Caballeronia sp. LZ062: one gene and its partner. The protein of the gene in region 1 interacts with the protein of each later gene in a pairwise test. Links are inferred from orthologs where the notes say so. Each region holds a gene or a part of one and is shown on either strand. Other genes may lie near its edges. The genes, in order: dnaE and dnaQ.

Region 1 (12,448 bases):
GTTTCTCCGAATTCGAGCTTCACGCGCGCGCCATTCTCGGCTTGCCGGTGGATACGTCGCTGAGCACGCCGGGCGCGTCGGCGGTCATTTACGGCGGTCTCGACGAAGCCGGGATCGCGTTCGAAGGCGTCCGCGAGGCGCTTGCCGTGCCGGGCGCAGACCTGCGGCTTTTCGGCAAGCCGGAGAGCTTCGCGAAGCGCCGGATGGGAGTCGCGGTGGCGACGGGCGCCGATACGGACGAGGCGCGCGAACGGGCGAAGCTGGCGGCGTCGAAGGTACGGCCGGTTTCGACGAACTGAGACGCGCCTCGCGCTTGGCGCAGGTAACAGGAGCAAGACATTGAAACGCTTATTGTTTGTCGCGCTGGTCGCGGGATGCGTCGGGCTTTCTGGCTGCGGGCTCGCTGCCGCGCCGTGCCGGATCGCATCGGCGGGCTTGAAAATCGTGCCGGTCGTCGGCCATGTCGCCGCAGCGCCGACCGACGCGTGTGCCGATGTCATCGACCCTTGACCGGCTAGCGCCGCCAGCATCAGACAATGAACAACGTAACGATGAACAAGCTCCTCGCATTCTTCGCCACTACGCTACTTGCAATGTGGGCGTTGGCTACGCCGTCCGCGCACGCGATGCCGCTAACCGTTCCGCAAATCCAGGCGGCATCGACGCACACCACGCGCTACGACTGCCGCGACGGCAAGAGCATCACGGTCCAGTACACGAACACGCGCAACCGGCAGAGCTTCGCGGCGCTGACTGTCGACGGGCGCAAGCTGCTCTTCGTCAACGTGATCGCTGGGTCGGGCGCAAAATACGCCGCCGATCAGTACGTCTGGTGGACCAAGGGCAAGCAAGCCAACCTCTACGACGAGATGGCCGCGAAAGATTCACCGCCGCTGCTCGCGGACTGCCAGGCGCGCGAGAAGTAGGGCGGAAGCGGGACGGCGGACGCGGCTGCGTGGACGTAGAGACTTGCGTCCGGGCCCTTTGGCATGCGGTGCTACAATGTGCGGCTTTCCCGCAGCGAAAGTGCCGCCGCCGCGACGGCGCTTCGCTTGCGCCAGGGCGGCCGCGCAGCGCCGCTGCCGGCGAACTTCTTTGCGCGCCGTGTCGTTGAAGCGTCATTGAAGCTGTGTTCCATCCAGGTATGAGTCGCGTTCGGCTGGAAGGCGGCGGGACGCAGGCGTCAGCCGCCCACGCCCGATGGCCGGCTGCGTTGCGAGCCGCGCGCCAAGGCACGCATCATGCGCACGAATAGCGCGCAACCTCTTGCAAGTGCGTCGCGGGTCATTCCGCGTCACCGAAACACACACGCGTGATCGGCGAAATCGTTCACGATCGTTCACGCGCGCCGCATCGAGCGGTTTTTTAGCGAAAGCCAAGATAGTCACCATGTCTGATTCCGTCGCACCGAACACGTCCAACGAAGAAGCCACGGCCGCACCGACCTTCGACCAGTTCGGCTTGTCCCCCGAGATCCTCAAGGCGGTGCGCGAGTCGGGCTACACGACGCCTACGCCCATTCAGGCGAAAGCCATTCCCGTCGTGCTGTCGGGCCGCGACGTCATGGGCGCGGCGCAAACCGGCACGGGCAAGACGGCGAGTTTCTCGCTGCCGATCATCCAGCGTCTGCTGCCGAACGCCAACACGAGCGCATCGCCTGCACGCCATCCGGTGCGCGCGCTCATGCTGACGCCGACGCGCGAACTCGCCGACCAGGTCGCCGCGAACGTCCAGACCTACTCGAAGCACACGCCGCTGCGCAGCACGGTCGTTTTCGGCGGCGTCGACATGAACCCGCAGTCGGAGGCGTTGCGCCGCGGCGTCGAAATCCTGATCGCGACGCCGGGCCGCCTGCTCGACCACGTGCAGCAGAAGACGCTCAACCTTGGCCAAGTGCAGATGCTGGTGCTCGACGAAGCCGACCGCATGCTGGACATGGGCTTCCTGCCGGACCTGCAACGCATCCTGAATCTGTTGCCGAAGGAACGCCAGACGCTGCTTTTCTCGGCCACGTTTTCGCCGGAAATCAAGAAACTGGCGGCGACGTACCTGCGCAACCCGCAAACCATCGAAGTGGCGCGCAGCAACTCGACGGCGACGAACGTGCGCCAGATCGTCTACGAAGTGCACGAGAGCGACAAGTCGGGCGCGGTCGCGCAGATCATTCGGGAGCGCGGGCTCAAGCAAGTGATCGTGTTCTGCAACAGCAAGATCGGCGCGAGCCGGCTCGCGCGCGTGCTGGAGCGCGACGGCATCGTGGCGACCGCGATTCACGGCGACCGTTCGCAGAGCGAGCGCATGCAGGCACTCGACGCGTTCAAGCGCGGCGAAATCGAGGCGCTCGTGGCCACGGATGTCGCGGCGCGCGGTCTCGACATCGCCGAACTGCCGGCGGTCATCAACTTCGACCTGCCGTTCAACGCGGAAGATTATGTGCACCGCATCGGCCGGACGGGTCGCGCGGGCGCTTCCGGAGACGCGCTTTCGCTGTGCAGCCCGAACGAGCGCAAGCAGCTAGCTGATATCGAAAAGCTCATCAAACGCCCGCTCGATGTCGAGACGCTGCAAGTCGCGACGCCCGTGCGCCGCGACGCATCGCGCCGTGACGAGCGGCCGGCGCGCGGCGAACGTTCGGAACATCGGCATGGCGCGCGAGAGGAAGCGGGCGCGCGCCGTCGCACGTCCGGTTCGTACGATCGGCCGCGTGGCCGTCAGCAGCCGGTGGACGAGTTCTTCCTGAAGCCGTACGAACCGTCGCCCGCGGCGATGAAGCGGCAAGAAGAGACGGTCGAGCCCGAGCGGAAGACTGCGTCGAAGCAGCCGCTGGCGGCGCTTCTCGGCGGTTTGGGTATGCCGCGTAAGACGTCCTGAGCGTTCACGAGCGTCGAACAGAAACGGCAGCCTCTCGCGGCTGCCGTTTTTCGTTTCAGGACGCGAATCGCTGCGCCCAGTCAGCGATGGCTCGTGCATAGAACGCATCGAGCGAGCGCGCGGCCGACGCATCGATGCCGAGATGCCGCGCCGCCTCTATGAGCGCGCCGAGCGGAGCGGTCGTATCCAGCGGCGTTGCGCCGGTCTGCTTGCTCAGCTTCTCGCCGGTTTCGTTGGTGACGACCGGCACGTGCAGATAAGCGGGCGTCGGCACACCGAGGCACTGCTGGAGATAGATTTGCCGGGCGGTGGAATCGAGCAGGTCCGCGCCGCGCACGATGTGAGTGATGCCCGCGTCGGCGTCATCGACGACGACCGCGAGTTGATACGCCCACAAGCCGTCCGCGCGCTTGAGCGCGAAATCGCCCACTTCTGCGGCGAGATCTTGCGACTGCGCCCCTTGCCAGCGATCAACGAATGTAATGCGCGCCGCGTCGCCGTCCGGCACGCGCAGCCGCCATGCACGCGCGGCGCGGCCGTTGAGGCCGTTGCGGCACGTTCCGGGATACGCGAGCGTCGCGTGACGCGCGTGCGCATGCACGAGCGAGTCGGCGATTTCGCGCCGCGTGCAACCGCATGGATAGACTAGGCCGCCGGCTTGCAACTGCTCGAAGGCGTGAGTGTAGGCGTCGTCGCGCTGGCTTTGCCAGACGGGCGGCTCGTCGGACGTCATGCCGAGATGCGCGAGCGTCGCGAGAATGTCGTCGGCGGCGCCGGGCACCGTGCGCGGCGCGTCGACGTCTTCGATTCGCACGATCCACGTTCCGCCGTGCGCGCGGGCATCGAGAAAACTCGCGAGCGCGCTGACGAGCGATCCGGCGTGCAGCGGGCCCGTCGGCGAAGGCGCGAAGCGGCCGCGATAGCGCATGTGACGAGGCTTAGGCCGCCTGGCCGACTTTTGCGTCCGGGTGACACGCGGGGCACGTCTCGCCCGGCTTGTAGTAGGGCGACTTCTGGTCCTCGACGCTCACGACCGCGCGGCAGCCGAAGCACTGCGCGGTGGCCGTCGGCTGGAGATTCGGATCGAGCGCGGTCCGGTAATCGAACACGAAGCAGTCGCCGTTGTAATGCGCGCCGCCGACTTGCTCGAAGTATTTCAGAATGCCGCCTTCGAGCTGATAAACGTGGTCGATGCCCACTTCCTTCATGTGGATCGCTGCTTTTTCGCAGCGAATACCGCCGGTGCAGAACGACACCACCGTCTTACCTTCCAGGTCCGCGCGGTTCTGCGCGATCACTTCGGGAAACTCGCTGAACTTGGCGATGCGATAGTCGAGCGCGTTCTCGAACGTGCCGACATCCACTTCGAACGCGTTACGCGTGTCGAGCATCACGACGGGCCGGCCGGCGTCGTCGTGACCGCGGTCGAGCCAGGTTTTGAGCGTGGGCGCATCCACGGACGGCGCACGGCCGAGTTCCGGCTTGATCGCGGGCTTTTTCATCGTGATGATTTCGCGCTTGAGCCGGACCAGCATGCGGCGAAACGGCTGCGTCTCGGAGAAGCTCTCCTTGAACTGCAGGTCGGCGAAACGTCCGCCGAAGAGCGCATCGGTGCGAATGTAGTCGATGAATTCGCGCACTTCGGGAACCGGCCCCGCGATGAACAGATTGATGCCCTCCGGCGCCAGCAGGATCGTGCCCTTGAGGCCGAGCGCCTTGCAGCGTTCGGTGACGAGCGGCCGCCACGCGGCGCCGTCCTCGATGGTGACGAATTTGTAGGCGGAAAGGTTCAATATGCTCATGATCGATACGGTAAAACGCGTAAAAACGGGATCAGCGCGGCACGGTTGCGCCGCGCAAACCGCTATTATCCCGCAAACGGCGGGCGCGCCCGGCCCGGTCCGCGCGTCGTCCCGCAAACTCTTGCGCGTGCTCAATTTCGGGAGCCGTGAGCCCCTTATCCGTTCGGCCAACGCGGCGCTCGCGGGCAATGTCGCGACTGACCGCATGTACAATATCGGCATGTCAGATCCCCGCTTCGTTCATCTCCGCGTCCACTCCGAATTCTCGATTGCCGACGGCATCGTGCGGCTGGACGACGTCGTCAAATCGGCAGCCGAAGACGGCCAAGGCGCGCTTGCGCTGACCGATCTTGCCAATGCGTTCGGCCTCGTGCGCTTCTACAAGGAAGCGCGCGGCAGGGGCGTTAAGCCCATCGCCGGGTGCGACGTCTGGATCACGAACGCGGCCGACCGCGACAAGCCCTCGCGCCTGTTGCTGCTCGTGCGCGACAAGACCGGCTACCTGAATCTCTGCGAACTGTTGAGCCGCGCGTGGCTCACGAACCAGTATCGCGGCCGGGCGGAAGTGATGGTCGAATGGCTGGAAGAGGGCCTTGCAGAAGGTCTACTCGCGCTATCGGGCGCGCAGACCGGCGACATCGGCATGGCATTCGCGGCGGGCAATACCGCGAGCGCGGAGCGTCACGCCGAGCGTTGGGCGAAACTTTTCCCGAACGCGTTCTACATCGAACTGCAGCGCGCCGGCCAGCCGGGCGAGCAGGCGTACATTCAGGAAGCCGTGGCGCTCGCCGCCAAGTTGGGCCTGCCGGTGGTCGCCACGCACCCGCTGCAGTTCATGACCCCGGACGACTACACCGCGCACGAAGCGCGCGTGTGTATTTCAGAGGGCGACATTCTCGCCAATCCGCGCCGCCAGAAGCGGTTCACGACCGAGCAGTATTTCCGCACGCAGGACGAAATGTGCGCGCTCTTCGCGGACATTCCGTCGGCGCTCGCGAACACGGTGGAGATCGCCAAACGCTGCAATCTCACGCTCGAATTGGGCAAGCCGAAGCTCCCGCTGTTCCCGACGCCCGACGGCATGTCGCTCGACGACTACCTCGTGCAGTTGTCGAAGGAAGGCCTCGAAGTGCGGCTCGCGCAGCTTTTCCCCGACGAGTCGGAACGCGACGCACAGCGCGAGACGTATTACAAGCGGCTCGACTTCGAGTGCGGGACCATCATCAAGATGGGCTTTCCGGGCTACTTCCTGATCGTCGCCGACTTCATCATGTGGGCGAAGAACAATGGCGTGCCGGTCGGCCCGGGGCGCGGCTCGGGCGCGGGATCGCTCGTCGCGTATGCGCTCGGCATCACGGATCTCGACCCGCTGCGCTATAACCTGCTGTTCGAACGCTTCCTGAACCCGGAACGCGTGTCGATGCCGGACTTCGATATCGACTTCTGCCAGGAAGGGCGCGACCGCGTCATTCAGTACGTGAAGGGCAAGTACGGCGCGGACGCCGTCTCGCAGATCGCGACCTTCGGCACGATGGCGGCGAAGGCGGCGGTGCGCGACATCGGCCGCGTGCTCGATCTCGGCTACATGTTCACGGACGGCATCGCGAAGCTGATTCCGTTCAAGCCGGGCAAGCACGTGACCATCGCGGACGCGATGAAGGAAGAGCCGGCGCTTCAGGAGCGTTTCGACACCGAAGACGAAGTGCATCAGTTGCTGGAACTGGCGCAGCGCGTCGAGGGCCTCACGCGAAATGTGGGCATGCACGCGGGCGGCGTGCTGATCGCGCCCGGCAAGCTCACGGATTTCTGCCCGCTTTATACGCAGGGCGAGGACGGCGGCGTCGTCAGCCAGTACGACAAGGACGACGTGGAAGCCGTCGGCCTCGTGAAGTTCGACTTTCTGGGCCTGACCACGCTCACGATTCTGGATTGGGCGGAGCGCTATATTCGCCGCCTCGATCCGTCGAAGAAGGACTGGAGCCTCGCGCAGGTTCCGCTGGACGATCCGGCTTCGTTCACCATTCTCAAGAAGGCGAACACCGTCGCCGTGTTCCAGCTGGAAAGCCGCGGCATGCAGGGCATGCTGAAGGACGCGCGGCCGGACCGCTTCGAGGACATCATCGCGCTCGTCGCGCTGTATCGTCCGGGCCCGATGGACCTGATTCCGAGCTTCTGCGCGCGCAAGCACGGGCGCGAGATCGTCGAGTATCCGGACCCGCGCGTCGAACCTGTTCTGAAAGAGACCTACGGCATCATGGTCTATCAGGAGCAGGTGATGCAGATGGCGCAGATCATCGGCGGCTACTCGCTCGGCGGCGCGGACTTGCTGCGTCGCGCGATGGGCAAGAAGAAGCCCGAGGAAATGGCCAAGCACCGCGAGATTTTCGCGGAAGGCGCGGCCAAGAACGGTCTCACGCGCGAGAAGTCCGACGAGATCTTCGACTTGATGGAGAAGTTCGCGGGCTACGGTTTCAACAAGTCGCACGCGGCGGCGTATGCGCTGCTCGCGTATTACACGGCGTGGCTCAAGGCGCATCATCCGGCGGAATTCATGGCGGCCAACATGTCGCTTGCCATGGACGACACCGACAAGGTGAAGATTCTCTTCGAGGACTGCATCGCGAACGGCATGACCGTGCTGCCGCCGGACATCAACCAGTCGGCGTATCGCTTCGAGCCGGTCGCTGACGCGGACGGGAAGCGTTCGAAGATCATTCGTTATGGCCTCGGCGCGGTGAAGGGCAGCGGGCAGAACGCAATCGAGGAGATTCTGCGGGCGCGCGAAGACGGCGCGTTCACCGATCTGTTCGATTTCTGCGAACGCATCGACCGGCGCGTCGTGAACCGGCGCACGGTGGAGGCGCTGATTCGCGCGGGCGCGTTCGACGCGCTTCATGCCAATCGCGCGCAACTGCTGGCTTCCGTGCCGCTCGCGATGGAAGCCGCCGAACAGGCCGCCGCCAACGCCATGCAGGCGGGCCTCTTCGACGTGGGCGACACGCCGCTGCAGAAGCATGAACTCGTCGACGAGCCCGCGTGGTCGGACAAAAAGCGGCTTCAAGAAGAGAAGACGGCGCTCGGCTTCTATCTGTCCGGTCATCTTTTCGACGCCTACAAGGGCGAAGTGCGCCGCTTCGTGCGCCAGAAGATCGGCGAGCTGAAGGAAGGACGCGACAAGCTGGTCGCAGGCGTGATTTCGTCGATGCGCACGCAGATGACGCAACGCGGCAAGATGCTGATCGTCAATCTCGACGACGGCACCGGCCAGTGCGAAGTGACCGTCTTCAACGAGCAGTTCGAAGCGAACAAGGCGCTTTTCAAGGAAGACGAACTGCTCGTCGTGCAGGGCCAGGCGCGCAACGACGCGTTCACGGGCGGCATCCGCTTTACCGTCGATACCGCGATGGACCTCGAACGCGCGCGCAGCCGTTACGCGCAGTCGGTGAAGGTGGAGATGAACGGCAACGCCGACGCCTTGCGGCTGCGCCGCGTGCTGGAAGCGCATGCAGCACGCGAACAGGCCGCGCCGCCGCCGATGCCGGTCAGGGAGAACGGCCGTCAGCGTCAGAGCGCCGCGCCGATCCCGAACGGGCTGAACGTGAGCATCGTTTATCGCAGCGAGCACGCGGAAGGCGAAGTGCGTCTGGGCGACGCGTGGCGTGTCAAGCCCACCGACGATCTCATCAGCGCGCTGCGCGGGGAGTTCGCGGGAAGTGAAATCGAGATTGTTTATTGAGGCGGGCGCCGGCTCAGATACGCCAGTTTGACGAAGCGGTAGTACACCGTTTGGGCATTAAAGACGGCGATCATGAAGCCTGATCGCCCGTCGAGAAACCCGCGCCGCAGAATGTAGGTCCTGACGAAAGCCCACGCGCCGCGCGTCACGGCCATGCCGAGGCTGGCGCGCTTGCCGGCGGCGTGGCGTTGCCGCGCGCCGGCCGTCGAGTAGGCGTCGAGCTTGCGCAAGACGGTCTCGAAGTCTTCGTAAGAGTAGTGCAGCAATTTGCCTTCGAGCCGCGCCACGGCCGCACCCGGCGGCACGACGAGCCGTTCGTGCACGAGATCGTCGGAGAAGCGCGCGGTGCCGCGCCTGAAGAGCCGGGGAATCCAGTCGGGGTACCAGCCGCTGTGCGTGATCCAGTCGCCGCAGAAGCTCGAGAGTCGGTCTACCGCGTACACATCGGCAGCCGGTTGGGCGATCACGCGCCGGATTGCTGTGCCGAGCTCGGGCGTCACGACTTCGTCGGCGTCGATAGAGAGCACCCAGTCAGTCGAAAGCGCGTCGAGCGCGCGGTTCTTCTGCGGCCCGAAGCCGGGCCAGTCCGGCGCGCTGATCACGCGCGCCCCGTGCTGTCGCGCGATGTCGGCGGTTGCGTCGGTGCTGCCGCCGTCGATCACGACGATATCGTCGGCGAACGACACGGATGCGAGACATTGCGCGAGCCGCGCCGCTGCGTTGTGCGTGATGATGGCGATGCCGAGGCTCTCGTGTGTCATATCGTCGGGCCGTAGCGGCTGGGTTGCTTGTGGCGCGTATTGTAGAGCCATCGACCGGCCGCAAGCGCGCCATCTGAATCGGACAAGCCGGGCGGTCTACAATGGCGGATTGTTGTGGCGTCCGGCGGTTTTGCGTCGGCGCGGCCTTTTTCCTGGCTGGCGAATACGGCTGCCGGGGCATCGCAACGCAGAGGACGATTTGAGCGAGAATTCGAGCGAGAAGCAGACACTGAGAAAGACCATCGGCGAGGGCAATACCACCTCGCCCGCAGCCGTCATGAAGCGGCTATGGCCGTACCTTCGGCCGCTCATGGGTATCGCGCTTCTCGGACTCGTGGCGATGGGTTTCGTCGCGGCCAGCGAAGCGGGCATTCCGATGCTGCTCAAGCCGCTGCTCGACCACGGCTTCGGCACGCGAGGCAGCGAGAAAGCGAAGTGGGTCGTGCCCGTCGCGGTGATCGGGCTTGCGCTTGTGCGCGGCGTCGCGCAATACGCATCGGGGTATCTGCTCTCCTACGTGTCGAACAAGATCCTGCTGCAACTGCGGCTGCAGATGTTCGATCGGATGATCCACACGAGCGCCGGCTTCTTTCAGCGCGAGACCGCCAGCACGGTGATCAACGCCATCGTGTTCGAGGTCAACCAGATCCTTCAGGTGCTGTCGAGCGTCGTCGTCACGCTCGTGCGCGATTCGCTCACGGTCGTGTTTCTGCTCGGCTATCTCTTCATTCTCAACTGGCGCCTCACGCTGATCGTCGCGCTCATTCTGCCGGGCATCGGCTGGCTGGTCTCGAAGATCAACCGGCGCTTGCGGCGTCTGAACCGCGAGCATCAGATGCTCACGAACGACCTCTCGTATATCGTCGAGGAGACGGTGGGCGGCTACAAAGTCGTCAAGGTGCATAACGGCGAGCCGTACGAAATGAGCCGTTTCACCGAAATGAGCAGCCGCCTGCGCGGTTACGCCATGCGCATGCAGGTGTCCGGCGGTCTTGCCCAACCGCTCACGCAGTTTTTGGCATCCATCGCGCTCGCCATCGTGATCACCATTGCCGTGCTGCAGTCGGCGAGCGACCAGACCACCGTCGGCGGCTTCGTCGCATTCGTCACGTCAATGCTGCTCGTGATCTCGCCGCTCAAGCATCTGATCGACGTCAATCAACCGCTGCAGCGGGGCATGACGGCGGCGGAACTGATCTTCGGCCTCATCGACGAGCCGCCAGAGCCAGTGGGCGGCGGGCGGCGGCTCGATCGCGCGCAAGGCAGCATCGAGTTCCGCAACGTGTCGTTCAACTACGGCACGCAGGAGCGCGCCACGCTGGATCACGTGTCCTTCAAGGTCGCGCCCGGCGAAATGGTCGCGCTCGCGGGGCCGTCGGGCAGCGGCAAGACCACGCTCGTCAATCTGTTGCCGCGTTTCTTCGATCCGGCCGAGGGCGAGGTGCTCGTCGACGGCGTGCCGCTCACTGAATACGCATTGGCCGATTTGCGTTCGCAAATGGCGATGGTCAGTCAGGACGTGGTTCTCTTCAACGACAGCATCGCTGCAAACGTCGCATACGGCACGGTGCCCGACCGCGACCGCGTGCTCGCCGCGCTGGCCGCCGCCAATCTGGCGGATGTCGTCGCGTCCATGCCCGACGGCATCGATACCTTGATCGGCGGCAACGGTATGCGTCTGTCAGGTGGCCAGCGTCAGCGTCTTGCCATCGCGCGCGCCATCTACAAGAACGCGCCGATCCTGATTCTCGACGAAGCCACGTCCGCGCTCGATTCGGAATCCGAGCGGCACGTGCAGTCGGCCCTGGAAACGCTGATGAAGGGGCGCACCACGCTCGTCATCGCGCACCGGCTTTCGACCATCGAGCGCGCCGACCGTATTCTCGTGCTGGAAGCGGGCAAGATCGCGGAGCAGGGCAGCCACGCGGAATTGCTGCGCCACAACGGTCTCTACGCGCATCTTCATCGCATCCAGTATCAGCAGCAGGCCGCGTGATCGCTCGCGCGGTCATCCTTGAAACCCGCCCTGAGTCGAACGAGCGGTTCCACAACATGCAAGCGATCGCAGAATGAAGCGGGTTCTGATAGTGAAGGTCAGTTCGTTGGGCGACGTGATCCAGGCGCAAGCCGTCGTCGGGGACTTGCATCGTGCGTTTCCGGGCGTGAAGGTGGATTGGGCGGTGGACGAGAATTTCGCCGATATCCCGCGCTGGAATCCGGGCGTCGCGCGCGTGTTGTGTGCGCCGTTGCGCCGCTTCAAGAAGGCGCGCAACGTGGGCGATCTGAAGGCCATCTGGTCGTCGATTCTCGACTTGCGTCGCGAACGCTATGACGCGATTTTCGACCTGCACGGCGTCTACAAAAGCGCGATCATTTCTTTCCTCGCGCGGTCCCGGCGGCGCTTCGGCTATGCGAACGTAAATCTCGGCGAGCGCGGCGCCGCGTTCGCGTACACGCATCGCTTCGCGCCGCGCCACGATGCGAACGCGTGGCAGGGCATGCGCCAGACGCTCGCGGACACGCTCGGCTATTCCATCGAGGCCGCGCCGCCCAGCGTCTTCGCCATTCCGAAGCCGGCGAAGCCGCTCGCGGTCACGAGCGACATGCCGTTCGCGCTGCTCTTTCACGCCACGTCGAAGCCGGAGAAGAAGTGGCCGGTGCAGAACTGGGTCGCGGTGGCGAAGGCCCTCGTCGAGCGAGGTGTGACGCCGCTCCTGCCGTGGGGCTCCGATGCGGAACGCCTCGACGCTCAGGCGATCGCCGAGGGCGTGCCGGGCGCGCGCGTGCTGCCGAAGCTCAGCATCGAAGAGATCGCGCAGCACATTGCGATGGCGGCGCTCGTCGTGGGCACGGACACGGGGCTCGTGCATCTCGCGAGCGAGCTGCGCCGTCCGACCGTGATGATTTTCAGTGCGACGTCCCGGCCGCACTTCGGCGTGAATGTGCCGGGCGTTTCCGTCTCGGTCGGCGACAGCGGCAATCCGCCGTCGGTCGATCAGGTGCTTTCAGCCATGAGTTCTGTGAGACAAGAAATTTGAAGGTTCTGTTTGTCAACTTCCATGCTGGCCGCGGAGGCGGTCACGACACGTATATCGTCGGCCTCGCACGCGGGCTGTCTGCGCGTCATCAGGTTTTCATCGGGGCGCCCGCATGCAGCCGTCTCTTTGTCCATGCCTGCACGGTGCCGGGCGTCAAGGCACTCGCGATGGATTTTCCCGCGAAGTTGAAGGACGTCCCGCGCATGTACGCGGCCTGGCGTGCGATGCGCGCGTTGCTCA
Region 2 (11,149 bases), 990 kb from region 1 along the record:
CCAGATGCCGGCTGCCGCGAAAACGAGCATGCCGGCGGTGACGCGGCGCGGCCCGTAGTGGTCGAGCAGCACGCCGACCGGGATCTGCGCAATCGCGAAGCCGATGAAATAGAGCGAGGTCAGCAAGCCGAGATCGGCGGCGGACAGACCGAGATCGTGCGTGATGAGCGGCGCAAAACCGAGGTTGACGCCGCGGAACACGTAGGAGACGAAGTATCCGGCGGCGAAGAGAAGAAACACCCGGAGACGAACGGAAGACGGCATGCGCTGGAATGTTGTTCGATTTCTTTTGGAACGCCAGTTTAACTGCGTCACCAAATGAAAACGCCGTCACCTTGGTGACGGCGTGGGATAAGCGGAACCCGCGAGCCGCCCTGCCCTTACTTCTTCTTCGCCTTCGAACTGGCCGAATGGGCAGCGGTGTGTTTTTCTGCCTTGGCCGCGGTGGCCGCGGGCTTGACCGACACGCCTGTCTTCGGCGAAACGGTCGCCGACACGCGCGTGAGCGTATGTCCCGGCGCCTTGCCATGCGGCGTTTTAGCGGTGACACGCGTGCCGATTTTGCTGACGCCGCCCGACGAACGGCTCGATGCCGCCACCGTCTCGATGCGCGCCGGACCCGGCTCGGCCGGCACGGGACGACCGTACGGAACATGCAGCACGACGACCTGACCGGGCATGAACATATCGCGATGCGTATGGTTCCACGCGCGCACCTGCGCGACCGACACGTTGTAACGGTCCGCCAGCGTCGCGATGGACTGCTTGCGGCGCACGCGAATGGCCATCTTGCGCGTGTCGGGCACGTCGCGCTCCACGGCCAGCATGGCGTTGGCGGCGACGTCGGCGCTGATGTCTTCGTCGTCATCGTCCGTGCGCGGCACGACGATGGTCGATCCCGGCTTCAGGCGCATGCCCGCCGGAATGCGGTTGACCGACATGAGCGTGTCCGCGTCGACGCCGATCTTTTCCGCGATGGCCGCGGGCCGCGCGCGTTCCGTCACCGTGTAGGTGGTCCACGACGACAACGCGCCCGTGTACGAACCGAGGTTGCGCTGGAACGTAGCGGCGTTGTCGAACGGCAGGAGGATCTGTGGGTTGGTCGCGCCGAGAATGACCGGCTTCGCGAACGACGGATTGAGCGACCGGAATTCCTCGACGCTCATGCCGGCGAGCTTCGCGGCCATGGTCACGTCGATATCGCGCGCGGTCGTGACCGTGACGAAATACGGGTGATTCGGAATGTCCGGCAGCGCGAGACCGTACTGCTGCGGATTCGACACGATGTTCTTGACGGCCTGCAACTTCGGCACGTAATTGCGCGTCTCGTTGGGCATGCGCAGGCTTTCGTAGTCGGTCGGCAAACCGGCCGCTTCATTGCGCGCGATTGCCCGCTGCACATTGCCCTCGCCCCAGTTGTACGCGGCGAGCGCCAGATGCCAGTCGCCGAACATGTCATGCAGACGCGAGAGATAGTCGAGCGCGGCGCTCGTCGACGCGAGCACGTCCCGGCGCTCGTCCTGCCACATGTTCTGCTTGAGGTTGTAGTCGCGGCCGGTGCCCGGTACGAACTGCCACATGCCGGCCGCCTTCGCCACCGAGAGCGCCTGCGGGTTGTACGCCGACTCGATGAACGGCAGAAGCGCCAGTTCCGTCGGCATATGACGCTGCTCCAGTTCCTCGACGATGTGATACAGGTACTTTTGCGAGCGCGTGGTCATGCGCTCGACGTAATCGGGGCGCTGCGAGTACCAGTTCACCTGCATGTCGACGAGATCGCTCTGCAGGTCCGGAATCTGGAAACCATTGCGAATGCGACTCCACAGATCCGCGGAACCCGCGAGCGAAGTGACAGGCGTCTTGTCGACGTTGATGGTTTCCTTGGCGGCTGCGGTGCGGCGAATCGTGTCGGCGACTTGTTGCTGCGAGGCGGCGGTGGAAGTAGCGGATGTTGGATCGGAGGCGGGCGCTGTCGGCCCCTGGCTGGCACACGCGGCCAGCGTCAGGACGGATAGCGCACTTAAAGTTAGTCGCATGAACGTCTCGGCTTCCAAAAGATATGCTTGGAAATTTGGAGCCGATAGTACGGAACCGAACTTAGGACGTCAATAAGAATGCGCGTAAAACCCCTGCAAAATCTTGCATCTATCGCCGTTCCTAAAGTATCGGATTAAGTTCCCGCTTTCAGCGGAAGTTGTCTTTCCAGCTGCGCAGCAGGCGAAACGCTTCCGTGCGGCCGTCGATGGCCTCGCCAAACTGGGAGACGAGCGCCGCGTAAATCGCCGGCTGATCGACGCGCAAGAAAGGATTTACCGCCTTTTCGTGCGCAATCGTCGTCGGCAGCGTCGGCTTGCCGGCGGCGCGCAGCGCTTGCGCTTCGCCGCTCCACCGCGAGAGCGCCGCGCTGTCCGGCTCGCAGGCCCGCGCGAAGCGAATGTTCGACAGCGTGTACTCATGCGCGCAGTGCACGAGCGTCTTGTCGGGAAGCGCGGCAAGCGCGTCCAGCGACCTGAGCATCTGCTGCGGCGTGCCTTCGAAGAGACGTCCGCAGCCGCTCGCGAACAGCGTGTCGCCGCAAAAGACATGCGGTGTGCCGCTGCCGTCGTCTTCCTGAAAATAGGCGATATGGCCAGCCGTGTGCCCGGGCACGTCCATGACGCTAAATTCGAGGGCGGGCTGGGCGATGCGCACCGCGTCCCCGCCCGCGAGCCGCTCGGTCAGATGCTCGATGCGCTCGCCAGCCGGGCCGTACACCGGAATGCCCTCGTCCGAACGGCTATCGAGCAATGCTTTCACACCGCCGACATGGTCGCGATGATGGTGCGTGAGTAAAATAGCGGTCAGCCGCCAGCCGCGTTCGGCGAGATACGCCTCGACGGGCGCGGCGTCGCCCGGGTCGATCACGACGGCATCGCGCGAATCCGACACGAGCCAGATGTAGTTGTCGTCGAAGGCCGGGACCGGCACGTACTCGAGTTCGCGCCTGGGCGCGCGTTTGGACGAATCTTCAGCAAACGAATCCATGGCGATCATCTACGCGGCATCCGAACATGTCTGACCGAGCGATTATAGACTGGCCCGCCTGGACGAACTCCGCGCCGGGACGCTACGTGCTTGATTGGGAGCAGGCGCAGCTCGACCGCGTGGTCTGCGACATCTTCGGCTATCACGCGCTTCAGCTCGGCATGCCGCAACTGGACGCGCTGCGCGAGAATCGCATGACCGGGCGCGCGCTGGTGCTGGACGCGGAAAGCGGCGCAAGCGCCCCGTTCACGCTGCCGCGCACGCCCGGCCGCCGCGCAAGCGCGCCGGCCGGCCGCAGCACCGTGTGGTGCGAATTTCTGGATCTGCCGTTCGAAGCGCAGAGCGTTGACCTGCTAGTGCTGCCGCATACGCTCGAATTTTCGCGCGATCCGCACCGGCTACTGCGCGAAGCCGAGCGCGTGCTCGTGCCCGAGGGACAATTGATCATTCTCGGCTTCAACTCGCTGAGTCTGTGGGGCGCGCGGCAGTCGCTCGGCAAGGTGGCAGGACGCCCGTTCGTGCCGGAAGCGCACGACATGATCGCGTTCACGCGCATCAAGGACTGGATCAAGCTGCTCGGCTTCGACCTTGAACGCGGGCGCTTCGGCTGTTATCGTCCGCCGCTGCTGACGGACAAGTGGCTGCAGCGTTACGAGTTCATGGAGCCCGCCGGCGACCGCTGGTGGCCCATCTTCGGCGCTGCCTACATGATCACGGCGGTGAAGCGCGTGCGCGGCATGCGGCTCATCGGTCCACGCAAGCTGAAGAAACCCGCGCTCGCGCCCGGACTCGCTCCGGTCGCGGCCCCGCACACTCGCAACGAGCATTGATGACTGACGAATCCGCATCGGCCAAAGTAATCGACATCTATACTGACGGCGCCTGCAAAGGCAATCCCGGTCCGGGCGGCTGGGGCGCGCTACTGCGTTTCGGCTCGCTCGAAAAGGAACTGTTCGGCGGCGAGGCCGCGACCACGAACAACCGCATGGAACTGATGGCCGTGATCGCCGCGCTAGAAGCGTTGAAGCGGCCGTGCCACGCCGTGATCCATACCGACTCGCAATACGTGCAGAAAGGCATCAGCGAGTGGATTCACGGCTGGAAGAAGAAGAACTGGATGACGGCCGCCAAGACACCCGTGAAGAACGCCGACTTATGGAAGCGCCTCGACGCGCTCGTCGCGCAGCATCAGATCGAATGGCGCTGGGTCAAAGGACACGCCGGGCATCCCGAAAACGAACGCGCCGATGCGCTCGCCAATCGCGGCGTGACATCGCTCGCCGAAAGCTGAACGCAGCACTGACACGAATCTCATGCGCCAACTGATACTGGACACTGAAACCACCGGCCTGAACGCTCGCACGGGCGACAGGATCATCGAAATCGGCTGCGTCGAGCTGATCAATCGGCGGCTGACGGGCAACAACCTGCACCTCTACGTCAATCCGGAACGTGACAGCGACCCCGGCGCGCTGGCGGTGCACGGCCTCACGACCGAATTCCTGAGCGACAAGCCGAAGTTCGCGGAAATCGCCGCGCAACTGCGCGACTTCATCGAGGGCGCGGAACTGATCATCCACAACGCGCCTTTCGATATCGGCTTTCTCGACATGGAATTCGCGCTGCTCGGTCTGCCGAAGGTGTCCGAGATATGCGCCGGCGTGATCGACTCGCTCGCGCACGCGAAGCAGATGTTCCCCGGCAAGCGCAATTCGCTCGATGCACTGTGCGACCGCTTCGGCATCAGCAACGCGCATCGCACGCTGCACGGCGCGCTGCTCGACTCGGAACTGCTCGCCGAGGTCTATCTGGCGATGACGCGCGGCCAGGAAAGCCTCGTTATCGACATGCTGGGCGACACGCAAGCGGAGGGCGCGACGACTGCGCCGCGCATCGCGCTGGACGACCTCGATCTGCCGGTGATCGTGGCGAGCGGCGAAGAACTCGCCGCGCACGAAGCGGTGCTGAACGACCTAGACAAGGCGCTCAAGGGCACGAGCGTCTGGCGCACGCAAGCGCCGCAGACCGAGCCGGATGCGGTCGCCGCATAATTTTTCGAAATTGCTTAAAGAATCGCTTTACGAGACGAGATAGTCCTGACATAATCTCAATCTCTTCGGGTGGTTAGCTCAGCGGTAGAGCACTGCCTTCACACGGCAGGGGTCACTGGTTCGATCCCAGTACTACCCACCAGAATTCTGGTGCTGGTAATGCCAAGACACCGAAGATCAAAAGGCCCAAGTCTAGCGACTTGGGCCTTTTTCATTTCCGCGCGAGCACCACGCAGTCAAGTCGCCCAGACGCCCCGCGCCATCCCGCTCGCTGCGATCACCATCACCATCACAAGCGCCGCTTCGAGGTCGCTCATCCACGCGAAGCGGCGCGCACGCGTGAGGTCGATCGCCCCGCCCTGCGCCAGCGCCGCGCGCCGGCGGATCAGCGCGAGCATCGGCGAGACTTCGATAAGCAGAATGACCACGAGCGCGGTCATCTTCAGGTGAAAGAGCGGCTCGTGCAGATAGTACGCCCCGCCCTTCTCGAAGCCGCCGAATGCGCGCATCAGGCCGGTTACGATCAGCACCGCAGCCGTAATGCCCCATACCGCGTCTGAGCGGAACACATCCCGTAGTCGCAGCGCGTTTGCTTGCACTGATTCCGCCGCATCCAGCCGGCGCAACGCGCGCGCACGCGCGAGCACCGAGGCGAGCGCGAAGCCGAAAGCGAGCAGATGAAGCGCGGCGAGCAACCAACGTGTGAGCATCCTTTCCTCCCACGATCGACAAGAAAGACGTACGGCTCTACGTGATGCGAGTCAGACCTGGCTCAACGTTGCGTCGAGCGCGCGCGCGGCGCTGCGGTCGCTTTCGCTGGAAAGCGGCGCGCGAAAGACGGTCGTGCGATTGTGGCCCGCCGCGGCGGGCGAATCCCACAGCAATTCGACCTTGGGGCGTCGCGATAACCAGCTTCGGCGCGCAATGCCGTTCGGTGCCACCGGTGCTGCGGCGAGCTGCGTCGATGCCGCCAGGACAGGCCATTTCACCGAGAGCTCGCGTGCGTCGTACTGGCCGAGCTTGCGGCTCTCGGCCCAGACCATCGCGGTGCGCGTGACCGGGTCCAGCGAAATCGCATAACGCCCGATGGCGAAGCGCCGCGCCGCGATGTTCGTGCGCCACAACGCGCGCGGCCGGCAAATCCACATGACGACCGCATACAGCGCGGGCGCGACCGCGAGCCAGCCGTTGCTTTCCGCCAACGCATGCACGAAGCGGCGCCAGCCCGACATCCACACGAATGCGCCGACCGAAAACACCGCGAAACCGAACGTGAGCAGCGCGAGCAGGCGCAGCGCCTGCCGAAGCCACTGCGGCAACGGATGCAGCGGACGCTCCAGGCGCGGCTTCGCGCCGGGCAACACGATCAGAAGGAAGATCAGGACGAGATTGACACACGCCCACGGCGAAGAGGTCATCGCGCGCAGCGAAGAGACGTAGCCCATCTGCGACATCGACAGCGCCCACCGGGCCGCCAGAATTACGCCGATGGCCCGCAGCGCGAACAGAGTGCCTGCGCCCGGTGCGGGGCTCGCGCTGGTTTGCTTGGTTCTCGCCAAAGGGTGCGCTCCTGTCCACGAATGAGGCTTGCCGCCGCTTGTCGGTGTGCGCGGACGGCAAATGCGCCTTGCGTTGCGCAAAGCTCGGACATTATAGGGAGATTACGGAGGCCGTCACCGGTTTCGCATCGCGTAGTTCGCGCGGCGTTCATATTGCGACGCGACTGTGCCATTACGACAACGCCCCGCGCACCTTTCGGCGCGCGGGGCGTTGTCAGGGCCGCATCGCTGCGGCCACAGAACAGCGGACGGCTATCAGGCGTTGGCTTCGCGCAAAACGGTGCGGCGCTTCTGGCGCAGCAGTTCTTCGTAGTTCTGCACGTAGCGCGCCGCCATCACCTTCGACGAGAAGCGCGTCTCGAACGTCTCGCGAACCTTCGCGCGCGACAGCGAGTCGAGGCGCTTCACGGCGGCGATCGCCGACAGTTCGTCTTCCACGACGAAGCCCGACACGCCGTTTTCGATCACTTCCGGCACCGAGCCGCGATTGAACGCGATTACCGGCGTGCCGCAGGCCATCGCCTCGATCATCACGAGGCCGAAGGGCTCCGGCCAGTCGATCGGGAACAGCAGCGCATGCGCGTTGCCGAGGAACTCGGTCTTCTCGGCCTCGCTGATTTCACCGATGTACTCGACGTGCGGCAGCGCGAAGAGCGGCTTGATCTCTTCTTCGTAGTAAGCGCGGTCGGCCTTGTCCAGCTTCGCGGCGATCTTGATCTTCATGCCCGCGGCCTGCGCGATGCGAATGGCGCGATCCACGCGCTTTTCCGGCGAGATGCGGCCGAGGAAGGCGAGATAGCCGGGCTTCACGTTCGGAATCGGCGTGAGCAGGTTTTCCGGCAGACCGTGGTACACCGTCGACAGCCAGTTGGCCTGCGGCAACGGCTGGCGCTGGTTGTCGGAAATCGACACCACGGGCACGTCGTTGAACGTGTTGAAGATCGGCTGCAGTTCCGGCAGGTCGAGACGGCCGTGCATCGTCGTCAGGAACGGCACCGGCTGGCGCGCGAACAGCGAGAACGGGTAATAGTCGATATGGAAGTGCAGCACGTCGAATTCGTCGGCGCGGCGGCGGACTTCTTCGAGCAGCAGCATGTGCGGCGCCATCGTGTCGCGGATGGTCGGGTCGAGACGCAGCGCTTGCGGCCAGAAGGCTTCGAGCTTCGCGGACGTTTGCGAATCACCGCTCGCGAAGAGCGTGACGTCGTGTCCGGCCTCGACAAGAGCCTCGGTCAGATAGGACACCACGCGTTCCGTGCCGCCGTAGAGCTTCGGCGGAACAGCCTCGTGGAGGGGCGCGATTTGAGCGATTCGCATGGTCGTGAAACTCCTAATAAAAGGTCAGGCAAGGTACGGCTGTCATGTTCGACGTCGGGAGCGAATCGCTCGGCTCGGGCGAAAGCGGGTCACGGCGCAGCGCGGCGGCGCAACGGCTGGTGCTCGAGTGAAAAAGCGTGGTCGCTGACCACTGGCTCCGGCGCGGCGATCGGACAAAGCAACTTCGGAGCCATATCTCAAAATCCGCCGCGCTCAGCAATAAACGCACTCGGCCTTCGGCGGTTGACGACTTCCTACAGAAAGCTGTCAAAAAAACTCGGTGAAAACCCGGAGCGAATTATGGAGCCTTTTACAGCACCGACCGGCAGTCATTTCAACTTATTTACCTTGTTACACCGGGGAAACATTTGGCAAACCCCTGTTTATTAAGGTTGTTCTACATTGGAGCACGTGCCGCCGCAGTGCACGGGAGGAAGCTCGCACTGTTTCATCCACGGAGATCGATCCGCGATGCTGGCGCAACCCGTGCTTGTATCGACGCTGCCGCGCAGACGCTTCCCGCCGCAGCGCCTCAAGCGCTGCGGGCAACGACAGCCGACGTTTCATCGCAAAATTGCGCGCGATATGCTTACAATGCGCGCCCAAGCCCGATGTGACGTGCCTTTGGTTCCAGGCAAGGCGCGAAGCGGTGTACGGACGGCAACATCCGCCGCGCATCATTTGCCTGAACGACGTGCGCACGCGCGGTTACTGGCTACAATTCAGCGATGGAGACGGCGCCGCGCCGCCTCGGTGTCGATGTCGATCGCGCCGGCCACGCCGACGCATCGGACAGACAGTGCATCCGCATGGCATCGCCCGAAGGCGCAGCACACGCTCAACCGCTTTACGACCCAAAAAGACCATTGGACCAACTCACCGTCTCCCAGCGTAACGCGCACAACGCCAAGCTCGCGAGCTATGCGCACCGTCCGCTCGCGTTCCTGATGCGCTACATCCGCCGGCATCCGATCGCCCATGCCATCGTGCTCGCGAGCGTGTTCGCGGCCGTCGGGTGCGCCCTCGCATCGCAATACGCGATCAAGCATCTGATCGACGTGCTCGGTCAAGGGCGCGGCCACCCCGGCCCGCTCTGGGGCGCGTTCATGATCCTCGTCGGCCTGATCGCCGCGGACAACCTGCTGTGGCGGGTCGGCGGCTGGGTCGGCGCGCACGTGTTCGTGATCGTCACGGGCGATCTGCGCAAAGATCTGTTCTCGTACTTGTCCGGGCATTCGCCGACGTATTTCTCCGAGAAGCAGCCCGGCATGCTCGCGAGCCGCATCACCGCGACCTCGAACGCCATTTACACGTCCGAAAACGTGATGGCCTGGAACGTCCTGCCGCCGTGCATCGCGGTGCTGGGCGCGATCGTGATGATCGTCGCGGTCAATCCGCTGATGGCCGCCGGTCTGATGGCCGCCTCCCTCATTCTCGCGCTCGTGCTCTATCGGCTCGCGAAGCGCGGCTCGGCGCGGCATCACAGCTTCGCATCGAAGGCGGCGTCGGTGGACGGCGAACTGGTCGACGTGATCGGCAACATGGCGCTCGTGCGCGCGTTCGGCATGACGTTCCGCGAGCAAAAACGTTTCGGCTCGACGGTCAAGGCCGAAATGGTGGCGCGTCAGCAGAGCCTGCTCTACCTCGAAAAGCTGCGGCTCTTTCACGCCGTGGTCACCGCGATTCTCTCCGCTGGTTTGCTCGGCTGGGCGCTTTGGCTATGGTCGCAAGGCCGCGCGACCTCGGGCGACATCGTGCTCGTCAGCTCGCTCGGCTTCACCATCCTGCACGGCACGCGTGATCTCGCCGTCGCGCTCGTCGATGTAACGCAGCACGTCGCGCGTCTCGCCGAAGCCGTGCAGACGCTGCTGGAACCGCACGGCATGCCGGATCGTTCGGATGCGACGGAACTCGTGCCGCAAGGCGGGCGCGTCGATTTCGAAGGCGTGACGTTCGCGTATCCGCGCCGCCGCCCGATTCTCGACAACTTCCATCTGCATATCGAGCCGGGGCAGCGCGTCGGCCTGATCGGCAAGTCGGGCGCGGGCAAGTCCACGGTGCTCGCGCTCCTGCAACGCTTTTACGAGACGCAGAAAGGCAGCATCAAGATCGACGGTCAGGATATCGCCGGCATCACGCAAGACAGCTTGCGTCACGCCATTGCGCTCGTGCCGCAGGATATTTCGCTGTTTCATCGCACGGTGTTCGAGAACATCGCTTATGGGCGTCCGGACGCGAGCCGCGAGGAAGTGCTCGCCGCCGCACGCGAGGCGCGCTGCACCGACTTCATCGAGGCGATGCCGGAAGGCTTCGATACGATCGTCGGCGATCGCGGCGTGAAGCTGTCGGGCGGTCAGCGCCAGCGGATCGCCATCGCACGGGCGATTCTGAAGAACGCGCCGATTCTGCTGCTCGACGAAGCCACATCCGCGCTCGACAGCGCCTCCGAGGAAGCGATCCAGCAGGCGCTCGACCGGCTGATGGTCGGCCGCACGGTGATCGCCATTGCGCACCGCCTGTCGACGCTGCAGAACTTCGACCGCATCATCGTGATGAGCGCAGGGCGCGTGATCGACGACGGCTCGCCGCAAGAACTGCGCGAGCGTCCGGGGCTGTATCGCGAACTCCTGGCGAAGCAGCACGGCAAGCTACCCTCCATCGTCGCAACGCCGCACAAGCAGCCGGCCTGACGCGAGTATCAAAAAAGCCGCGTTTCCTGATCGGGAAACGCGGCTTTTTTGCGTCTATCGCGCCTTCAGGTCGCGCAGGAAGTTGTCGCGCCACACCGATACATTGTTGTCGCGCAATTGCCCGTACATCTCGCGATGCCGCGCCCGGCGTTCGTCGAGCGGCATTGTGAGCGCGGTGGCGAGCGCGTCGGCCATGCCGTCTATGTCGAGCGGATTCACGATGAGCGCCGCCGTCAGCTCGCGCGCCGCGCCCGCAAACTGCGAAAGCACGAGCACGCCGGGATCGTCCGGATTTTGCGCGGACACGTACTCCTTCGCGACGAGGTTCATGCCGTCGCGCAGCGGCGTGACGAGGCCGACATGCGCCTCGCGAAACAGCGCCGCGAGCACGGGCCGCTCGTACTGCCGATGGATATAGCGGATCGGCGTCCAGTCCAACTCGGCGTACCGCCCGTTGATGCGCCCCGATTCCGCTTCGAGTTGCTGGCGGATGTCGCGGTAGGCTTCG

The links.
Region 2: the proteins of dnaE (region 1) and dnaQ interact in binary tests that used the Escherichia coli proteins (3 or more experiments, as listed by UniProt). The link is inferred for Caballeronia sp. LZ062 from one-to-one orthologs.

The regions. Positions count from the first base shown.
Region 1 is NZ_JARTWB010000002.1:1,608,882-1,621,329, reverse strand. What follows is about bases 4,501-8,609. They hold dnaE (DNA polymerase III subunit alpha), read left to right. Parts: upstream 4,501-4,893; coding sequence 4,894-8,409; downstream 8,410-8,609. Other genes in these bases: P9239_RS13605 (glycosyltransferase family 2 protein), read right to left, coding at 8,403-8,609; P9239_RS13615 (sulfurtransferase), read right to left, coding at 4,501-4,673. Outside these bases: purT (formate-dependent phosphoribosylglycinamide formyltransferase), read left to right, coding at 1-299; P9239_RS13635 (DUF6726 family protein), read left to right, coding at 340-510; P9239_RS13630 (MliC family protein), read left to right, coding at 537-926; P9239_RS13625 (DEAD/DEAH box helicase), read left to right, coding at 1,390-2,871; tRNA glutamyl-Q(34) synthetase GluQRS, read right to left, coding at 2,927-3,799; more of P9239_RS13615, read right to left, coding at 3,810-4,500; more of P9239_RS13605, read right to left, coding at 8,610-9,170; lipid A export permease/ATP-binding protein MsbA, read left to right, coding at 9,448-11,166; waaC (lipopolysaccharide heptosyltransferase I), read left to right, coding at 11,240-12,208; P9239_RS13590 (glycosyltransferase family 4 protein), read left to right, coding at 12,205-12,448. UniProt on the Escherichia coli protein: DNA polymerase III is a complex, multichain enzyme responsible for most of the replicative synthesis in bacteria. This DNA polymerase also exhibits 3' to 5' exonuclease activity. The alpha chain is the DNA polymerase catalytic subunit.
Region 2 is NZ_JARTWB010000002.1:621,797-632,945, reverse strand. Bases 3,397-6,206 are described here. They hold dnaQ (DNA polymerase III subunit epsilon), read left to right. Parts: upstream 3,397-4,337; coding sequence 4,338-5,075; downstream 5,076-6,206. Other genes in these bases: P9239_RS08975 (hypothetical protein), read right to left, coding at 5,837-6,206; P9239_RS08980 (DUF2214 family protein), read right to left, coding at 5,312-5,785; rnhA (ribonuclease HI), read left to right, coding at 3,854-4,315; P9239_RS09000 (methyltransferase domain-containing protein), read left to right, coding at 3,397-3,854. In the rest of the region: P9239_RS09015 (MFS transporter), read right to left, coding at 1-264; P9239_RS09010 (transglycosylase SLT domain-containing protein), read right to left, coding at 381-2,036; gloB (hydroxyacylglutathione hydrolase), read right to left, coding at 2,185-3,033; more of P9239_RS09000, read left to right, coding at 3,051-3,396; more of P9239_RS08975, read right to left, coding at 6,207-6,634; P9239_RS08970 (glycosyltransferase family 4 protein), read right to left, coding at 6,890-7,951; P9239_RS08965 (ABC transporter ATP-binding protein), read left to right, coding at 8,761-10,641; otsA (alpha,alpha-trehalose-phosphate synthase (UDP-forming)), read right to left, coding at 10,696-11,149. UniProt on the Escherichia coli protein: DNA polymerase III is a complex, multichain enzyme responsible for most of the replicative synthesis in bacteria. The epsilon subunit contain the editing function and is a proofreading 3'-5' exonuclease.